DNA from 2 places in the Marinilactibacillus sp. XAAS-LB27 genome. Region 1 is predicted to be linked to the other one. Evidence: predicted binding sites of a transcription regulator. Region 1 holds the regulator's gene; the other holds the start of a gene.
The links. The regulator NrdR, encoded in region 1, represses ribonucleotide reductase genes. The targets are predictions, from matches to a motif close to ACACNATATATNGTGT.
Positions count from the first base shown of each region.

Region 2: a site for NrdR is predicted at 9,111-9,126, ahead of nrdH (glutaredoxin-like protein NrdH). Genes of this name have one in related genera too.

Region 1 is NZ_JAYXKP010000009.1:47,765-58,521, reverse strand. It holds gene hemG (protoporphyrinogen oxidase) at 1-991, opposite strand, end outside; gene rplT (50S ribosomal protein L20) at 1,421-1,780, opposite strand; gene rpmI (50S ribosomal protein L35) at 1,834-2,034, opposite strand; gene infC (translation initiation factor IF-3) at 2,059-2,562, opposite strand; gene thrS (threonine--tRNA ligase) at 2,843-4,771, opposite strand; T-box leader at 4,845-5,062, opposite strand; gene dnaI (primosomal protein DnaI) at 5,117-6,046, opposite strand; gene VXN63_RS10950 (replication initiation and membrane attachment family protein) at 6,046-7,467, opposite strand; gene nrdR (transcriptional regulator NrdR) at 7,504-7,971, opposite strand; gene coaE (dephospho-CoA kinase) at 8,034-8,639, opposite strand; gene mutM (DNA-formamidopyrimidine glycosylase) at 8,671-9,513, opposite strand; gene polA (DNA polymerase I) at 9,591-10,757, opposite strand, start outside.
Region 2 is NZ_JAYXKP010000008.1:1,220-11,976, reverse strand. It holds gene VXN63_RS10150 (YtnP family quorum-quenching lactonase) at 1-288, opposite strand, end outside; gene VXN63_RS10145 (APC family permease) at 605-1,969, opposite strand; gene nrdG (anaerobic ribonucleoside-triphosphate reductase activating protein) at 2,149-2,709, opposite strand; gene nrdD (anaerobic ribonucleoside-triphosphate reductase) at 2,699-4,891, opposite strand; gene nrdF (class 1b ribonucleoside-diphosphate reductase subunit beta) at 4,990-5,952, opposite strand; gene nrdE (class 1b ribonucleoside-diphosphate reductase subunit alpha) at 6,076-8,262, opposite strand; gene nrdI (class Ib ribonucleoside-diphosphate reductase assembly flavoprotein NrdI) at 8,252-8,620, opposite strand; gene nrdH (glutaredoxin-like protein NrdH) at 8,626-8,859, opposite strand; gene VXN63_RS10110 (initiation-control protein YabA) at 9,272-9,616, opposite strand; gene holB (DNA polymerase III subunit delta') at 9,813-10,757, opposite strand, start outside.

The DNA of each region.
Region 1 (10,757 bases):
TTCTTCTAGAACATAGTATGCCGTTTCCTTCAGGTTTGATCTTTAAAGCCCCTTTTGGAAAACTGAACATTGCAAAACCAATTGAGTTCGTTTTAATTTCTTTGAATTGTTCCTTGAATTCTACATCTGTGAAAATTTCTTTGTAGTTCCCAGGGTCTGTTGCGACTACAACCGCCCCAACTCTGACTTGTTCTTTTTTATTGATGTCTAGTATATACGTACCTTCAATACTCTTTTTAATCTCTGTGACTTTTTTTGAAAAAACAACATGCCCCTTGAGTGCTTCCATTAGCATATTCGTTAATGTTTCTAACCCATTTTCAAAAGAAATTTGTTTTCTATTAGAATCGAGAATATCAGGATTTGCTTCAAGAGCATTCGTCAGGTTGCCATGTTCACTCTCTAATTTTAGAATGGTACTATCGATCATGTCCATACCAGTGGACTCCATGTGATTCATGTAGATTTCAGAATAATACGGTTCTGCTACATATTCTGTTAGCTCTGTTCCGATTCTTTCATTCAAATAATCAATCACACTTGTGTGTTCCGTTATTTCCGAGGATGGAAGGTAGGTATCTTTTAAATAAGATACTTTTCCTTGAAACGAGAGTAAATCATATTTCCAGATCTCAGATCGTTTAGCCGGTATACCCTTGTAAGTAGGACTATCTATATGATACAGCTTGTTAAATGCATAAATATCCTGTTTCCCATTCTGGCTGTACCTAATTTGTTCAGTTAAGCCGAGTTCATTGATCAAATCCATCGCTTCACCGGATCCTACATCAATCGATTCAGCCCCTAAATCTACATAATCTTCTCCCATCTTCATTGTGTGGATTTTACCACCAGAACGAATGGAACTTTCCAATACAAGTAGTTCGAAAGGAAGGCTATATTTTTCTATTGTTTTTTTTAATCTGAATGCTGTCGTAAGCCCTGTTATGCCTGTTCCGATGACCGCTATTCGCTTTTTAGATCTATTCATTGCCTCATACCTTCCATTTCTATATAAGGGATTGCAACTTATGTATAGGATCATTCAATAATTACTGTCACTATTCATTATTGAGTTCCTCATTAGCTTTTTCAAGAGATCATACTCCAATTTGGGCAAACTGGGATTCTTGTCATTTAATTTATTATATCATGTATTTACAGATTATATCTTATTTTTATACAATTTCAATCTGGAATTCTTATGTTGGAAGCGAATTAAATTACATCGACTATTTTTCGCCATATTTAACAGTTAAACTATCTTGAATTCGTATAAATGTTACGTATAGACTCAACCTATTTTCTATGGTTCTTTCTAATCTATCTGTTTATAATCGTTTTTTTCCAACGAATACTTTAAGTAGAGTTTATAAAAAGGTATAAAAAAAACCCGCTTATATAAGCGAGTTTTACTGTATTATTTGCTTAAAGCGTCTTTAGCCTGGTCAGCCAAAGTTGTAAATGCTGCTGCATCACTTACTGCAAGTTCAGCTAACATTTTACGGTTCATGTCGATTTCTGCAAGTTTAAGTCCGTGCATCAATTTAGAGTAGCTTAAGCCGTTCATACGTGCTGCAGCGTTGATACGTGCAATCCATAATCTACGGAAGTTACGCTTGTTTTGTTTACGGTCTCTATATGCATATTGGTAAGATTTCATTACTTGTTGTTTTGCAACTTTAAACAAGCGATGCTTCGCTCCGTAGTACCCTTTAGCTAGCTTTAAAACGCGATTACGGCGCTTGCGGGAGACTACTCCACCTTTAACTCGTGCCATTGTTGATTTCCTCCTTGGTTGCACTCTTGATCATTCGAGTGCTCGTACATTTATTATTTCATTTTAGCAAGTTGTTGTTTGATACGTTTGTAATCACTCTTCGAAACCATTGTAGATTTACGCAAGTGACGTTTTTGTTTTTGAGATTTGTTTGCAAACATGTGGCTACGTTTTGCGTGGCTACGTTTAAGTTTACCAGAACCCGTTCTCTTGAAACGTTTTGCTGAACCTTTATGTGTCTTTTGCTTAGGCATTATTGATTTCCTCCTACACTTGTCTTATTTCTCAGATTTCGGTGCCAGCATCAAGAACATGCTACGACCATCCATTTTAGCTTTCGATTCGACTTGTGAAATGTCAGACGCTGCTTCCGCCATACGTTCTAGTACTTCACGTCCAATTTCCTTGTGAGTAATCGCACGTCCACGGAATCGAATAGATACTTTCACTTTATCGCCTTTTTCCAAGAACTTACGTGCATTACGCAATTTTGTATCAAAATCGTGATCGTCGATAGTTGGACTCAAACGAATCTCTTTAACGTTAACGATTTTTTGATTCTTTCTTGCTTCACGTTCTTTCTTTTGCATTTCGTAGCGATGCTTCCCATAATCCATTACACGAGCAACAGGTGGCTTAGCGTTAGGTGACACTAGAACTAAATCTAGATTGGCATCTTCAGCTAAGCGCATTGCTTCATTGCGTTGGACTACCCCGATCTGTTCACCGTCTTTGCCGATCAAACGTACTTCTCTAGCACGAATACGATCATTGACAATCATGTCTTTTGCTATGGTGGTTCACCTCCAAAGTATTTGCGAAAAAAACAGAGACAGAAAAAGAGACGTGACCTTTTTCAAAGCCCCGTCTCCATCTCCGCAACCAGACAAGAAATACTTATCTGACTTCAAAATAGTCGTAACTATTTTGAGTTATATACGTTCGATATCTGCCCATGGATCTAAATCCAAAAGGCGAGAAGCGGGTGCTTCTGCTTTGTTTTCTCAACTCTTATATAATAACAAATATTTATTTACCTGTCAACACTATTTGAGCATTAAATCATTTATTGGATTCAGCTACAATGTTTGAAATGAATTCATTTTTAGAATATGTGATGGTTTCTTTTTCACCATATTTACGAACACTCACTGTCTGATTCTCTACTTCACTGTCACCAACCACGATTTGATAAGGGATTTTAAGAGTTTGCGCATGGCGAATCTTGTACCCCATTTTTTCATTGCGGTTATCAATTTCGATCCGTAATCCTTTCGCTTTCAGTTCTTCGTTTAACTGATTAGCATAGTCAGCATGGATATCCAAGTTAACCGGAATAATTTTAGCTTGCACTGGTGCTAACCACGTAGGGAAAGCTCCTTTGTATCTTTCAATCAAGTAAGCTACAAATCGTTCCATTGTAGAAACAATACCGCGGTGGATAACAACTGGTCTATGGTTGTCATTACCATCTTCTCCAACGTAAGTCAGGTCAAATCTTTCAGGTAGCAGGAAATCTAATTGAACAGTTGATAATGTTTCTTCGATCCCCATCGCTGTCTTAACTTGTACATCTAGCTTTGGACCGTAAAAAGCTGCTTCACCAATAGCTTCGAAGTAGTCCATCCCCATCTCATCCAAAGTATCTTTCAACATAGACTGTGCTTTTTCCCACATTTCATCGTCGTCAAAATATTTCTCTGTATTTTTCGGATCACGATAGCTTAATCGGAAGCGATAATCTTTAATATCGAAATCTTCGAATACAGCTAGCATCAATTCCACAACTCTGCGGAATTCTTCTTTAATTTGATCCGGTCTTACAAATACGTGAGCATCATTCAAAGTCATTTCACGAACACGTTGCAATCCAGATAAAGCGCCACTTTTCTCATAACGATGCATTTGGCCTAATTCCGCAATACGGATTGGTAAATCACGGTAACTTCTTACGTCATTTTTGAATACCATCATATGATGCGGGCAGTTCATCGGACGCAATACAAGCATTTCTCCATCACCCATATCCATTGGTGGAAACATATCTTCGTGATAGTGATCCCAGTGTCCAGATGTTTTGTAGAAATCTACATTCGCCATGATTGGAGTATATACGTGCTGGTACCCCATGCTGATCTCTTTGTCTGTAATGTATCTTTCAATCACTCGACGGATTGTTGCACCTTTTGGCAACCAGAATGGTAGTCCTGATCCAACTTCAGGTGACAGCATAAAGATATCTAATTCTTTACCTAATTTACGGTGATCGCGTTGCTTGGCTTCTTCACGCATCTTGATAAATTCTTTTAATGCTTTTTTATCGAAGAAAGCCGTACCGTAAACACGTTGCATCATTTTATTATCTGAGTTTCCTCTCCAATATGCTCCTGCTAGAGAGAGTAATTTAAACACCTGAATACGACCAGTCGAAGGCACATGTACACCTCTACATAAATCGACAAATTCACCTTGTTCATAAACAGATATTGTCTCATCTTCTGGTAAATTTGTAATGAGTTCTACTTTGTAAGGATCTGCTGCGAACAATTCAAGTGCGGCTTCTCTAGAAATTTCTTTTCGTACAAATGGTAGATTCTCTTTAACAATTGCCATCATTTCTTTTTCAATGGATTCTAAATCTTCTTCTGTGATAGGTGTTTCTGAATCTGTATCATAGTAAAATCCTGTTTCAATCGCTGGACCTACACCGAACTTAACATCTGGGAATAATCTCTTAATTGCTTGAGCCATTAAGTGAGCAGTAGAATGACGAAGGATTCCTAAAGCATCTTCGTGATCTGGTGTAATGATTTCAAGTTCTCCGTCTTCATAAAGTGGTTGATCAAAATCAACATGTTGACCATTCCACTTACCGGCTAATCCTTTTTTCTCCAATGATTTAGCAATACTGCCTGCAACCATTTTCGGTGATGATCCTGACTCCACATTTTTTATGGACCCATCTGGTAATTTAACTGCGATTTCTGACATATCAATTCCTCCTGCTTTTATTCTCTTCACTTATTGTACAAAAAAAGTCCCAATGAATGAGATTGATCTCATTCATTGGGACGTAGTTGATTACGTGGTTCCACCCAGTTTTACAGAAAGTAAACTCTCTGTCTTCATTAGCTCTTTAACGCAGAGACACGTCTGCTCTTACTCAATTCAAAGCAGCACTCGAAAGGGGTAGATGATAAATTGTTTCAGAAGACTTTCAGCTAATGTCTTCCTCTCTTTAAAACAAGCTCTTATCAAATTTGTCTTTCTCTAAGTTTTATTATTAGAATAATAGTAGAATACCACGCTTGACTTTAGCTTTCAATAGTTTTCTTACTAAGCATGTCTCCTGTTATCGCCTGTCATTTCTACTTCTTTGGAAAGAAACTTCACTCTTTCCATAATCCTTTTAGCTTTTAAAGGTTCATTTTCGCCTCTTTGCGTCACTCGAAGATGCTCTTGTTCCAAATGAGCCATATCAAAATTAGAGGTAAAGAACGTTGGAAGCTGTTCTTGCATTCTATGCTGTAAAACGACTCCCAGAATATCATCTCTAATCCAACTAGACATAGAATCCGCTCCAATATCATCAATCATTAATATTTTAGCGTTTTTCAAAGCAGAAAGCTTTTCTTCAGTTGTATTTTGGCCAATTGAATTCTTCATTTCGACAGCAAATGTTGGAAAATGAACGAGTGTTGAGGGATGACCTTGTTTTGATAACTCATGCGCAATCGCCCCTAATAGAAAAGTCTTCCCTACTCCAAATTTTCCGTAAAGATACAATCCTTGTTGGAAGGTTTCAGGATTTTCAAGAAACTGATCAATAAAATCGTAGGCTTCCTCTACCGCTTTGTTTCTCCCGGGCGTACTATCAAACTGATCAATATTGAAATGCTTAATGTCTTTTGACATATACAATGAATGAATCCGTTTATTGATAGCTTCTTGTTTCTGACGATTGATCAAATCAGAAGACGGCTCATAGGTTACATCAACTCTTTTATTGTTGATTGAAAGACTTGGCTTATACCCCGGCATAAGCTGACCACTCTGAGCAGCCGCTTTCTTCTTTTCGACAACAAATTCATACAACTTAGACGCACTTTTTTCAATCGCTTCGTTATCGAGTACTGTCCTGTTTTCAGCAATAAACCGTCGAACATCAGGATCTTTAAATACTTCGTTTTTCATGATTTCTCTAAATCTCTCGTTCATTTTAGTTGAATTCATCATATTTTCCAACTGGTTACGAATACTCTCCATTAACTGTCACCACCTTTACTTCGATTTCTGATACGCTCAAGTCTTTGCCTGAATTCTTCTTGCTTTTTAGCATCGATTTCTTCTCCAACATTCTCTTCTGATGCCCAGTCTGGTAACGTTTCTTTTCTAATATATTTTTGAGAATTTGATCGAGTTGAACCCGATCTTTGTTTGCTTTGTCTATCGCTTCTTGACTCAGCATATAATTGTTTCACTTTCTGTAGAGCGTCTTCTGGTGAGTTTATATCATTTTGCGCCCAATCATTAGCAACTTTCAGTGCAAGACTTTTTTCCAATACAGGTGCATTTTTCCCAATCAACACATAATTGATTAGGATATTAATCACACTTGTCGAAAGAGAAGATTGTTCTACAAGTTCTTTAATGACCCATGTTTCATTGCTAGAAACAAATCCACCTTTTTGATTCTTGATAGATTTCAAGTATTCAATCGGTTTTACTTCCTGAGCATGTAAAATGATTTCGATTTCTTGATTATTAAATCCCTTTTGTTTAAGTTGTGTTTTTCGCCCACTTTTAGCAGATTGTTCTTCTTGAATTGAACCCGTTACTTTATCTTGTATCTGAACTTTTCTAGCTTGCTTTTTATGGAAATCTCTTTGAACGATTTGTGGTAGTTTCTCTTGGTCGATATTTGAAGTCTCTATATCTGTAGACTCAAGAACATACTTTTGCATATCCAGTTCGTTGACGCCGTATATTTCATAGATAGAAATAATTAATTCTCTAATTTCTTTTGTAAGAGATTTTTTATTGATAAAGTGATGATTCAAACCTTCTACAAAGAACGTCCAATCGAAGTCACTTTGTTCACTCATCATTTGAACCGGTGAATGTTTTGAAGACGGCAACTCTTGGTCATCAAATTCTACGACTGACAATTGATTATGTTTTTGGATGTCAAAATAATAGACATCTAAGAAAGACTTTGTAATTTCCTCATACTTTTCTGCTTCAGGCTTTTCATTAGAAAACTGCTGTTTGATTTCGTTGAACATTCTTTCTCCAACTTTTTCAAATAAGATCAGACGCATCAGATGATCATTGAAAAAACGTTCGGCAGAAAGAGGGGGTTTGATCTCAAAAAGAAACTGATCTGAGTCTTTTTTGCTTTTATAAACGCTCAATAAGCCTAAACCTTCAAGTCGAATGCGGGCCTGATATAATTCTGGTATCCCAATATCAAGAAGCGTCATCAGCTCAGATAAAGGTCTAGCCTCTGTCCAACCACTGCCATTTCTGATTGATTCTTTTAAATTCATATACAATGTGAATGCTGCATTGCCAATAAGTGGTTGGTAGATTGTCGTCAAAATACGTACATCTTGATCAGAGAGAGGGACAACTTGACGTAATGTGAAAAAATCTTTTGGATTGACTTGTTGCCACGGGTAATTCATTGTGCACTCTCTCCTTTCATTTATCTATCCTAAACATTATTTGTCATTCTTTCTTTTCTTTGCTAACTCTTGCATTTCTTTCATAAATACCTCTATGTCTTTAAATTGTCTGTATACACTCGCAAACCTTATATAAGCTACATCATCCACTTCAGCAAGTTCTTGCATAATATACTCACCGATCTTGGTAGATTCAATTTCGCTATCTCCACGGTCTCTAATTTTATACTCTACTCGAGTTACAATTTTTTCTTGTTCTTCAGCTGTGACGGGTCTTTTTTCAAACGCTCGCCTCAGGCCTCTTAAAAGTTTTTCTCGACTGAATTCTTCACGAGTTTTATCTTTTTTCACAACGAGTATCGGTGATTGCTCTAGTCGCTCAAAGGTCGTAAATCTGAATCCACAACTTTCGCATTCTCTTCGTCTACGAGTGGCTTTATTTTCATCAGCTGGTCTACTATCGACTACTCTACTTCCATTATGCTGACAGCGAGGACATTGCATAGAAATCAGTCCTTTTCTTATAATCTAAAGGTACTTTCAGTTATATTCAGTATACCATAGCTTTAAGTGCTGTAATACCCTTTACTTATAAGCCATTCTTCGACTTGTTTCACTGTATCTTCTAGCGTTCCATTGTTATAAATAATATAATCTGCTTGGGCTACTTTCTTTGATAATTCCATCTGAGACTCGATTCTTTGAAGCGCCTCTGATTGACTAAGTTCGTTTCGTTTCATCAAGCGTTTCAGTTGCGTTTCTTTATCAACTGCAACAACCATAATCTCATCAACATCTTTATTGTAGCCAGCTTCAAATAATAATGGAATATCTAATACAATCAGTTCATGTCCAGAATTGATCAATCGATCTTTCTCTGAAAGAATCCATTCTCTAATATAATAAGATAGACAGTCATTTAACTGTTTTCTTTTTAAGTGATCGCTAAAAATAAGGTCGCCTAGTTTTTTTCGATTCAATTCTCCATTTGCTAGTAAAATCTCTTCACCAAATAGGTTTTGCACTTTCTTTAAAGCTTCAGTTCCTGGTTCAATGACAATTCTAGCCCCGACGTCAGCATCCACCACAGGAATGTTGTGTGTTAAAAATAATCGACTGACAGTCGATTTACCAGATGCAATGCCTCCTGTCAAACCTAATATATAAGCCATGATCAGCCTCCTTTTTTACTCTATTCTCTTATTAACGAACCAACTGACTTTCTGACTGACAATTTGGACAGTAATGAGTACCTCTTTGCGCTACTTTCGTTTTTTCAATAATTGTTCCGCAACGTGGGCAATTTTGCCCGTTTTTGCCATATACGTTCAAAAATGACTGATAAGATCCTGTTTCTCCAAAAGCGTTCTGATAGGTTCGTATGGTTGTCCCACCTGCCTTCACTGCCTTACCCATGACGAGCAAGATAGCTTCGTAAAGAGTTACAAGTTCTATTTCAGTTAACGTATTCGCCATACGTGCTGGGTAGATTTTTGCTTCAAATAAAATCTCATCTGCATAAATATTTCCAATACCAGCAATAACCGTTTGATCTAAAAGTGTTGCTTTGATTGTTTTTTTTCTTTTAAGCAATTGAGTTTTAAATGTTTCTAATATTAAAGTTTCTCTTACTGGTTCTGGGCCTAGTTTGGCAATTGATGCATGAGCAAGCTCGGTGTCTCTTGGAATCAATGATATTCTACCGAATTTCCTAACATCAAGATATCTCAGCTCCCGTCCATCTTCTAGTTCAAAGATCACATGGGTGTGCTTTGAGATTGGAACATCCCTTGATTCTATTCGGTATTTCCCTTCCATCCTCAAATGCGAGATCATTACGTAATCTGTTAAAAAGAATAATAAAAATTTCCCTCTTCTTCCTATTGATTCAATACGTTGATTTTTAATTTTTTCTTTGAATAGGCGGATGTCACTCGGTTCCGCAATAATTCTATCCCATAAAACAGTCACTTGTTTGATTTTCAATCCTTTGATCAGCTTTTCAAGTCCTGTCCGAACACTTTCTACTTCTGGTAATTCAGGCACACGGTTCTTCCTTTCATTCTCCTATAAAAATAGTTAAAGAAGCGAGAGTAAACTCGCTTCTTAGCTGATTTCTTATATTATTTGGCTTCATACCAGCTCTTACCCCAGCTGCTTTCAACTTTGAGCGGTACAGATAGTTCTACTGCATTTTCCATAACTTCTTTGACTAGCTCTTCTAGAACCGGTATCTCTTCTTCAGGTGCTTCGAAGATGACCTCATCGTGAACTTGTAAAAGCATCGTAGCTTCAAGTCCTTTTTCTTTCACTTTTTCTGCCATATTAATCATAGCTACTTTCAAGATATCTGCGGCACTACCTTGAATTGGCGTATTCATAGCTGTTCTTTCAGCAAATGATCTTAAATTGAAATTTCGAGAATTGATATCCGGTAAATATCTTCTTCTATGGAACAAGGTTTCAACGAATCCTTTGTCTTTTGCTTCGCGAATGACATCATCAATAAATGTCTTAACACCAGGAAATCGACTAAAGTACGTATCAATGTATTCTTGAGCTTCTTTTCGAGTGATATTCAAACTTTGAGAAAGACCATAATCACTGATTCCGTAGACAATTCCGAAGTTAACAGCTTTAGCATCTCTTCTCATATTTGCAGTTACCTCACTTGGATCTTTAAGATCAAATACTCGCATCGCCGTACTTGTATGAATATCTTGTTCTTCGATAAAGGCTTGTTTCAGATGTTCGTCGTTAGAAATATGTGCGAGCACTCTTAATTCGATTTGAGAATAATCGGATGCAAAAATTTTCCAACCTTCTTTTCTGGGTATGAAAGCTTGTCTGATTTTCCGCCCCTCTTCTAGTCTAACAGGAATATTTTGAAGGTTAGGATCCACTGAGCTTAAGCGCCCAGTCCTCGCTACTGTTTGAAGATAACGTGTATGGATTTTCCCTGTTTCTGGTTTAATCACTCTGAGCAAACCTTCAATATAAGTAGACTGAATTTTAGCGATTTGTCTGTATTGTAAAATGAATTCTACAATGGGTGCTTGATCTTGAAGCTTTTCAAGTACATCTTGAGCTGTAGAATACCCAGTTTTTGTTTTCTTGATAACAGGATAACCCATTTTATCAAACAAAATAACACCAAGTTGTTTCGGAGAATTAATATTAAATTCTTCTCCGGCTTCTTTATAAATTCTCTGTTCAATCGTGTGTAAGGTTTCAGCAAATTCAGCTTTCATTTTTTCTAGTCTTTGAGCATCTACGGTGATTCCTCGGAT
Region 2 (10,757 bases), on a different contig from region 1:
TTCTTCGATCTTCGTTTCTTCTCGCACACCATAATTTCGAATTTGCTTATCTGATAGCTTCCCAGTGCCGACTCCTGCATCAATTAAATAATTTTTATTTTTATATTGTATTAAAATCGCATCCGTTGGTAATTCAATCTGGTTCTTTTCATTAGCTGGATATTTCCTTGACCAAAGTGGTTTCGGGACGGGGCCAAACATCGCACCTCCATCCATTGAAGTTATGCCTCCGTCTATCCAAGTTAATGTCATATCATGGAATTTGAATGTGTCTAATTGGTCAGTCATTTTGTTTACCCCTTTTCCTTTTAATTCGACCTATTCCTTAAATCTAGTTCTTTTTTGTTAAAGCAAAAATCAATATGGGAACTGAATAATTTTTTTTAAATACTGCTGATCAAAAGTTTTGATAATTTCTTCTGCATAGTCGATTTTACCTTAACATAGAAGGGCTGAAAAGTTATTAGTCAAAATCAGATGAAAAAGTTACGTTTTTGGAATCGGGCTATCCATTAAACTAACTTCATTATTGGTCATTCAACATAATAATAAACCATCCTCTTCGCTTTCAGCTGAGCTGTAAGATAGAGGATGGTTTATTTTATTATGATGCGATTTGATTTTTCTTTTGATAATAAACGAATCCAGCGATACAGACAAGTAAAGAGAAAATCAGGAAAAAGGGTACAAAAGTCGGATTAGAGAAGATTCCTCCTACTAAAATGACCAGCGAACCAAGTGTTCCAAGTACTGGTGCAACATAGCCTAAGAAGACATTTTTGATGACACCTTCTCGTTTCAATTGGATCACTTTCAAGTAAAGAACAGCGTATGCCAAGTAACTGAATACAATCGCGATTTCACTGATATCTCCGCCTGATAACAAGGACGTTTTTTGTGAGATATAATGTAATCCCATCCATACCAAGCTAACTACAAAAGCAAAAATAGTCGAAGCTGGTGATAATTCTCTTTTTGCATCCATGACTTTGATACTGTCACTCATTGGAATCATGTTTTTTGTCGCAAGTGCTTGAGGCAGACGGATATATCCTAAAGTCAATCCATTGACTACACCTAAAACAGCAATCAAAACAAAAGTAAGCATGATCGATTCACCATTTGCCCCAAGTATAGCTGTACCAATCTGACTGATTGCAGCATCTCCTGTGGACAAGATATACTCTTCTCCAACAATCGATACTGTTCCTAAGAAGTAAGCTAGGTAGACAACGAGTACAATTAAAGGTCCAATGGTTAAAGCAATTGGCATATTGCGTTTAGCATTTTTAACTTCTGGTGTGATGGTTGTCGAGATAACCCATCCTTCAAAAGAGAAAGCCATTGGCGCTAAGGCTGCAAGCCAGCCGAGTCCTACAGAGCTTGTTCCGATTACAGCCACTTCGTTTGGAATTTCAGGATTTGGTGCACTCCAGAACAACCCTACAAGTCCAATCCCAATTAAGGGAATCAATTTAATGAACGTCGTAAGATTTTGGAAACGTCCACCTGCTTTAAGCGAAATATAGTTCATTCCAAATAAGAATGTTAAATAAATAAGTCCTATACCGACTTGTGTTTCAAGTGTTGATGGTAAGTTAAACAGCATTGTGGTGTAAATTCCAGCTACCCATGCAACTACTACTGTGATTGTTGGGAAATAAACCCATACTTGGAACCAGCCAAATGCACTAGCTGCCGCAGGTGAAATGAACTCTTCAAAATACCCCACTACGCCACCAGTTTTTTCTGTTCTACTAGCTAATTCAGTTAAAGTGATACTCCCAAATATCACACATAAAGCCCCAATACAGAATACAAGCACGCCTAGTAAAACATCGCCACCCGTATAAGCTAGGATATCATCTGATTTGAAAAAGATTCCTGAACCTACACAGATACCGACAATCATAGACAATGCTGTCAGTAATCCATAATGCTGTTTTATTTCTATCTTCTTATCTTCCACTGTTTCTCTCCTTTTTACTGTTGAATAGTATTTTTTTATTATACTTTATTCATATTATAAATAATTATACTGAATACAGTATAATAGAGAATATAACAGAAATCACAGTTTAAGAAAAGAATGTTTTGCTTTATTCACTTAAATAGTCTATCCCCTCTGTTTAGCATACCTATTTTAAATCATAAGTAGTGTCCATCTTGCCACAACACACACTCTCCAGTCTTTAATGACTTTTGAACGTCGATGATTTTTTGATTCGAACTCCCTCTAAAGGCCAGACCCAGATCCTTTTTCTCCAACTCAAATCGTCCGTCTACTACTACGTCCAGATAAGACAACAATGTTTGTTTATCTTCTGTTCCGGTCATCAATTCTTCCCAAGTATATCCCGTCCACGACCAGATATCTTTTTTGTTTCCAAACTCTTCTTTAATGCGTTTGCTCAACTGGATTGTAACTCCAGTATTCAAGAATGGTTCTCCTCCTAGCAAGGTCATCCCTTGACAGTACTCAGCGCGTAAATCTTCGATGATTTGATCTTCCAGTTCAATAGAATAAGGCTTCCCATATGCAAAATTTTGCGCGACTTTGTTGTAGCACCCTTTACAAGCAAAGGGACAGCCACTGACATAAATACTGCACCTTACGCCTTCTCCGTCCACAAAGTTATAGGGTTTATAATCTGCGATATAGTGTTTGCTGAATTGTTCAGATGTCCACGCTGTTGGATCAGTTTTCATTGATTTCACAACTTTCCATATGCTTTATTCTAGCAGCAATTTCTTTATGTCTACCCTCTACCATTGGGCGTTTCTGTGGATTACCAAGATAGCCACACGTTCTTTTCACTACATCACACGTCTCTGGATCCGTATTTCCACATTGTGGACATTTGAAACCATATTCTGTGGGTCTAAAGTCTCCCTCAAAGTCGCACTGATAACAGCGATCAATCGGTGTGTTCGTTCCTAAATAACCGACTCTATCATATGCAAAGTCCCAGACAGCTTCCAAAGCTTTAAGATTGGTCTGGAGTTTGGGATATTCACAATAATGGATGAACCCTCCGCTCGTAAAAGGTGCATAGTCTTTTTCAAATTCAATCTTTTCAAACGGTGTCGGATTCTTTCTAACATCATAGTGGAAGCTATTGGTGTAATACCCTTTATCTGTAATCTCTTTTATTACGCCAAACTTCTCTGTATCTAGTCGACAGAATCGGTCCGTCAGACTCTCACTTGGTGTTGCATAGACACTGACATGGAGATCCGTTTCTTCACTCCACTCATCCGCTGCTTGTTTCAGTTCTTTTAGTATGCTTAAAGTGAAGGTTTTTGCCGTTTTGTTATGCTCCCAGTCACTACCAAAGAAAGAAGCAGCGACTTCGTACAAGCCAATATAACCGACCGATGCAGTCGCTCTTCTATTTATAAACAGGCTTTCGACAGCTTCTTCTTTATTTAGCCTCTTGCCAAAGGCACCATGCATATAAAGAATCGGTGCGTTCTCAGGCTTTGCTTCCATGACCCTTCCTGCTTTAAAGACTAGACCGTCATGCAAGACTTCTAGACGTTCTTTCAAGATAGACCAAAATTTATCCTGATCTCCCTCTGCTTCCAAAGCCACTCTAGGAAGATTTAAAGTCACAACTCCTAAATTCATTCTTCCCGCAGTGATTTCTTTGTTTTCTTCGTTTTTCCATCCTTGTAGAAAAGATCTACACCCCATCGGCGCTTTAAAGCTACCTGTCAGCTCTACGATTTTATCGTAAGATAAGATATCTGGATACATCCTTTTAGCAGAGCACGCTAATGCGAGCTCCTTAATTGCATAATTCTGGTCATCCTTCTCTAAATTAATACCTCTTTTCAATGTGAAGATCAATTTGGGAAAAATCGCTGTTCTTTTCTCCTTGCCAAGCCCATTTAATCGTACCGTCAAAATGGCTTTTTGAATCTCTCGCTCAATCCAAGAGGTGCCTAGTCCGAAACCGATGCTCGTAAAAGGTGTCTGTCCTTGGGATGTGTACAAGGTATTGATTTCATATTCCAGACTCTGCATAGCGTCATAGATGTCTTTTTTTGTTTGCTCCTTGGCAAATGCCTGTTGTTCTATAGGAGTTTTCACCCATTTCGCAGCTATTTTCTGATGCTTCTTGTAATTCAATTCTGCGTAAGGTGCCAGCACCTCATCGATTCGGTCAAAACTACATCCCCCATACTGACTGGAAGCTACATTTGCAATGATCTGGGCTGTCTGAGCAGCTGCAGTTTGAATCGATTTAGGAGACTCTACATCTGCGTTTCCGATTTGAAATCCTTCTTCAAACATTTCTTTGAAATCAATCAAGCAACAATTACTCATAGGTGCATAGGGGGTGTAATCTAGATCATGGTAATGGATATCTCCTTTTTCATGAGCATTTGCTACATGTTCTGGAAGCCACTTCAACCCTATCGCTTTTCCAACCACCCCCGCTGTCAGGTCACGTTGTGTATTAAATACTCTACTATCTTTATTCGCATTTTCATTTACAATACTTTTATCCTGATTTAAAAGATTCTGAATCATTTGATTCACATCTCTTCGCTTCTCTTTGTCTCTATTTTTCTGTTCTTTTTGAGCATTTAATTGAAATATCAGCTTTGGTTGACCCAATTCATTTAAAACGCTTTTTAAAATGTGTTCTATTTCACAAGAATGTATAACAGAATGTGCTTTTTTTCCTATTTTTTCTTGGAGTCTATTTTTTAAAAGCATCTGCTGCTCTTTTGTAACTACTATACTACCTTTATTGATATTTATGTATACGTTCAATAGCTTGTCGATTGAAAAATCTTGTATTCTTCCGTCACGCTTTTCTACTTTCAACTCTTTCAGGGTTTTTTTACTCATTGTTCTAGTTTTATCTACTGTTTCCATAGTGATTTCCCCTTTCGACTTTCGTAACTTTGGTTGTTTTTTCACAAGTGACGTTAAAAGCAAATCCCACTTTTCAGCAGGAATGCTTGTTTATGGATTTAAGAATACCATTTTACGTAATCTTCATCTTCCATCGATTCTACCATACCTAATAGATAACCATTTCCAACTTGCGAGAAGAAATCATGGTTACTTGTACCTGTAGAAATTCCGTTCATAATGATTGGATCGACATCGTTTGCCTGATCCGGGAACAACGGATCAAATCCAAGATTCTGTAAAGCTTTATTGGCGTTATAACGTAAGAATACGCCAACTCTATCCGTCCAACCAATTTCTCCATAAAGATACTCTGTGTATTCCATTTCGTTCTCATAAAGTTTGAATAACAAATCATAGGTCCAGTTTTTCAGTTCTTCCTGTTCTGTTTCAGAAAGTTGATTGTATCCAATCTGGAATTTGTATCCGATATATGTGCCGTGAACCGATTCGTCTCTTAGAATGAGCTTAATGATTTCTGCAATATTCGTCATTTTACTATTTCCAAGGTAATGTAGCGGTGCAAAGAACCCTGAATAGAATAAGAAAGACTCAAGAAATACACTTGCTACTTTTTTCTGAAGATCTGTACCTTCTTGATAAATTGCATTAACAATTTGCGCTTTCTTTTGAAGCATTTCGTTTGAGTGTGTCCACTCAAAAATTTGATCGATTTCTGATTTTGTATTCAACGTACTGAAAATCGCGCTATAACTTTTAGCATGCATCGATTCCATGAATTCGATGTTGTTATAAACAGCTTCTTCGTGTTGTGTACGAATATCTTTTTTCAGTGCTTCAATACCATCTTGAGATTGAAGTGTATCTAGTAGTGTCAGTCCACCGAAAACTTTTGCAACCATATCTTTTTCTGCAAGAGGCAATTTTTGCCAATCACTTAAATCATTAGATAGTGGGATTCGTGTATCTGTCCAGAATTGTTCAACCAGTTTTTCCCAAGTCAGTTTATCGACCATATCTTCTATCTGGTTCCAGTTAATTGCTTTATAGGTTTCAACCATTCTTTATTCTCCTTGTCCCATCGTTTAGTCTGCTATTTGGTATCTGTACATCAATCCATAGCTAATGGTGTATAGCTGGATCTTATCTTTACTTTGCTATACACCAATCACCTATTCGATAAATTAAATTGTACAGCTCTCACATGCATTTGATCCGATTTCTTCTGCATCATCTGTAAACGTACGAACATAATAAATAGATTTGATCCCTTTTTTATGTGCATAATGTCTTAAAATATTTAAGTCACGAGTCGTTTGTTTTGTTGTCTTGCCTTCTTTCCATTCGTAGATTCCTTCTGGGATATCTGAACGCATGAAGAGTGTAAGACTCATACCTTGATCGACGTGTTTTTGAGCTGCCGCATAGATATCGATTACTTTACGCATATCCATATCATAAGCACTCTGATAATAAGGCATCGTTTCGTTTGATAAATACGGTGCCGGATAGTAAGTTTTTCCAGTCAGTTTTTCCTGACGTTCTTCTACCAGACGTGTAATCGGGTGAATACTTGCTGATGTTTCATTTACATAGCTGATAGATCCAGTCGGTGCAACAGCCATTCTATACTGGTGATATAGCCCATTTTCTTGAACATCTTTTTTCAAAGCATCCCAGTCTGCTGCTGAAGGAATGTGGATACCATTATCCGCAAAAATTGCTGCAATTTTCTCATATTCAAATACATGATCTGTCGTTGTATATTTGTCAAAATAAGAACCATTTGCATAGTCTGATTTTTCAAAGTTAAAGAATACTTGATTTCTTTCTGTTGCTAACTTGTTACTTGCTTTAAGCGTGTAATAGTTTAAAAGCATAAAGTAAGCATCTGTGAATTCTACTGACTCAGGTGAGCCATAGTGCATTTGATTCAATGCAAAAAACGTGTGTAAGCCCATAGCGCCAAGGCCGATCGTGTGGTATTTGTCGTTACCATTTTTTACAGACGGTACAGCTTCAATATTTGATTGATCCGTAACAAACGTTAATGCTCGAACCATTGCATCTACTGATTTTTCAAAGTCAGGTGTCTTCATTAGGTTCACTACGTTAGTCGAACCTAAGTTACAACTGATGTCCGTACCCAATGTTTCATATTCTTGGTTATCCTTGATGAGTGAAGGCTCTTGTACTTGAAGAACCTCACTACACAAGTTACTCATCGTGATTGTTCCGTAAACAGCGTTTGCTTTGTTTGCAGTATCGATATTAATTACATAAGGATACCCTGATTCTTGTTGAAGCTTAGAAATTTCATTTTCAAGATCACGCGCTTTTACTTTTGTTTTAGTAATTTCTGGATTTGCCACCATATTGTCGTATTCTTTAGTGATATCAATATAAGCAAATGGCTCGCCATAGATGCGTTCAACATCGTACGGGCTAAACAGGTACATATCTTCATTATGTGCTGCTAGTTCGTAAAATTTATCTGGAACAGTAACACCTAAAGAAAGTGTCTTCACACGAACTTTCTCATCCGCATTTTCCTTTTTAGTAGAAAGGAAGCTCATGATGTCTGGGTGGAAAATATTCAAGTAAACCGCACCAGCACCATTTCTCTGTCCTAACTGGTTGGAATAGCTAAAGCTGTCTTCTAATAATTTCATGACAGGTAAAACGCCACTAGAAGCATTTTCGATTTTCTTGATGGGATCTCCAGCTGCTCTAAGGTTTGTCAGGTTTACACCAACGCCCCCGCCAATACGAGACAATTGAAGCGCTGAGTTAATTGCACGTCCAATACTATTCATATCATCTGTTGTTTGAATCAAGAAACAAGAAACGAGTTCTCCACGACGTTTTCTACCCGCATTCAAGAATGTCGGTGTCGCTGGTTGATAACGCTGATTGATGATTTCTTCAGCGATACTCGTTGCCAAAGCTTCATCACCGTGTGCTAAATACAATGCATTAAAAGCGATACGGTCTTCAAATCTTTCCAAGAAACGTTTACCATCATCTGTTTTCAAAGCATATTGAGTATAGAATTTATACGCAGACATAAATGAGCGGAAACGGAATTTCTGGTTATAAAGTCCTTCAATCAATTCTGTAATGAATGTTCTTGAATACTTTCCAATAAAACCTTCTTCAATAAAATCGTGCTCAATCAGATAATCGATTTTTTCGTTAATACTATCAAACGAAACTGTATTAGGATTTACATGCTCGATAAAATAAGCTTTTACAGCTTCGCGATCTTTGTGAAGGGGAATCTGATTATTTACCGGGCGATTGATTTCATTGTTTAGTTGAAAATATGTTACTTCTTTAGGTTGTTCTTTTACTGGACTATTAGTAGCCAAGATCATCCACCACTTTCTTTATTTTTGATACGTCGTCTTCGTTTCCCTGAAATTCAAAACTATGAATGAGCGGAACGTTATACTCTTTTGCCAAATCTTTCGCGGTAAAAACAAATAGCTGTGCAAAATTAAGATTTCCTCCGCCAGCTACTCCTTTTAAAAAAGATTGGTTGTTTTCTGTTTCAATGAAATCATTTAAGATTTCAGTCATTTCTTTATCATACGTTGGTGTTATCACGATGTAGGGTTCGTTTACAGGAATAAATGGATTAGTTGGCGTTAATTCCAACGAATCCATCTCGAGTTTGTTTACGAATTTTCTGGTCTGTCCTGTCAGAGAAAAATACACTACCTTCATAATGATTACGCTAATTGACTAAGCATGTCTGGACGGAAGCCGTTAAACGCTTCTAGACCTTCGGCAAGAACAACGGGTAAAGAGCTGAACCCTAAACTTTTAACTTCTTCAATTGCTGCTTCGTTTTCAGCGATATCTTTAATTTCAAATGGGATACCTTTATCTTCTAAAAATTTCTTTGTAAAGTTACATTGCATACAATTCGGTTTTGAATATACGATGACTGCTTTGTTTGACATGGTGTTTTCCTCCTATTAAGTAACCTGCTGATTGTTAAGCTCAATGTGATAAGCGACAGAATTTCTTGTCTTAAAACACAAATTCTGTTCGCTTCAATGCAGAAGAGCTGAACTATATATAGTATCACTTCGTTATCGAACGTGTGTACTTTTCAGTGCTCATCTCTTCTTGTATCGTATCTATTATTCTACATGACTATAGAAAAAATTCAAGTCTAAAACACTGTATATGGGAAAGATTTTTAAACCGAACACTACATGTTGTGTCAAGGCACAAAAAGACACTCTCGTTATTTTGCTCAACAATACGAGCAGAACGAGAGTGTATAAGGTTTTGCACTTCAAAAATTCTTTTTTGTTTTTTTGCCTCACAACTATATATAGTGGCATTTTTTTTTGAAGCAGATAGACTTTATTTTCGTTCACCATAAATAACTTCCAAACAAAATGCACAAGGCTCATCGCCATCTCTTCTAGAACCATAAAACAGATTACATACATGAAAACCATCTTCATATATTTTCTCAAGATTCATTCGAGATTTTGTCATACCCGTATCACTTAATTGTTTTTCAATCGACTGCTGTTTGATGACTTCAGCTAATCTGTCTCTCAGATGCTGATTTTCCATACTTAATGCATGGTTTTCTTCAGTTAACTGAGACAGCTCTAGTTTCACTTGCTTGAGCGTCTTCAGAGTGGCTTCTGCTTGGGTTTCCAAATCAGAAAATGTGTCATGTAATTCTTTCTTATTCATTGTTCACCACTTTTTCATTCTCTACAGAGTGTTTATCGGTTTCAACTTTAACTTTGATTATCATTAGGCAGTCTATTTATAATCTACTGCCTTGTAATAGCATAACATGATTAGAATTGAAATGGCAAACCCTCAATGCATAAAGTTTGCTGTTTTTTGTAAAGGGACAGTTTTCGTGACAATTCATCGAATAAGTTTACCCAGCTATCATCTGAAGTGAAATATCTTCAAATACACCTTGGGCAGCTACATTGCTATTCAATTTCTTTTTTGCTTCAAGCAATTGTTCCAGGATATGGATGATTTGTCTGCTAGAATACTGTTCCGCTGTTTGTTTAAGTTGTACTTCATAATTTAGAAAGGCTACGATAACCGAATCAGAATAGGTTAAATTCAATAAATCTCGGTATAAAACAATGAGTAGATCGACTACGAGCTGGTTTGATTCTCTGTCATTGACGGTTCCCATTAAATCTGTCTGAACATATACGAAGGCCTGATCATCTTTTTTCGATAAAAACTTAAACCAGTTCCAAGTTGCTTTCACCAAATTCTGAAATGGTTCATCTCCAGCTAATTCAATTGCTTTCTCTGCATCATGAGTCACTCTTGCAGTCAACGCTGCTTGCGAATCCGTCAGTCCACGCTCTTTCAGTTCATCTATTCGATCTCCAAGCGGTTGGACTGGGAAATGAACAATCTGACAGCGTGAAAGGATGGTAGGCAATAATCGCTGCTTTGCTGTCGTGAGCAATAACGCTGTTGTCTCTCCATCTGGTTCTTCCAAAAATTTAAGTAAGCTATTTGCAGCATTCTGCGTCATTTTTTCAATATCTTCTATAATGAATAACTTTCGCTTACTTTCTACCCCACTTTTAGAGAACTCTTCTTTCAGTTCTCTTACTTGAGCAACTTTAATGGATAGTCCATCTGGTTTGATTTCAATAATATCAGGATGCTGATGCGTTTGAATCCTTTGACATTGGCTACATTCTCCACATGGACGCTGCTCTTTTTCAAAATTCTTACAGAAAAGAGCTTGGGCGATCCATAGTGCCATTTCTTTTTTCCCTGTACCTGCAAATCCCTCAAAAACATAGGCATGCTGCATGGTCTGATTGCTGATTAATTTAGAAAACAG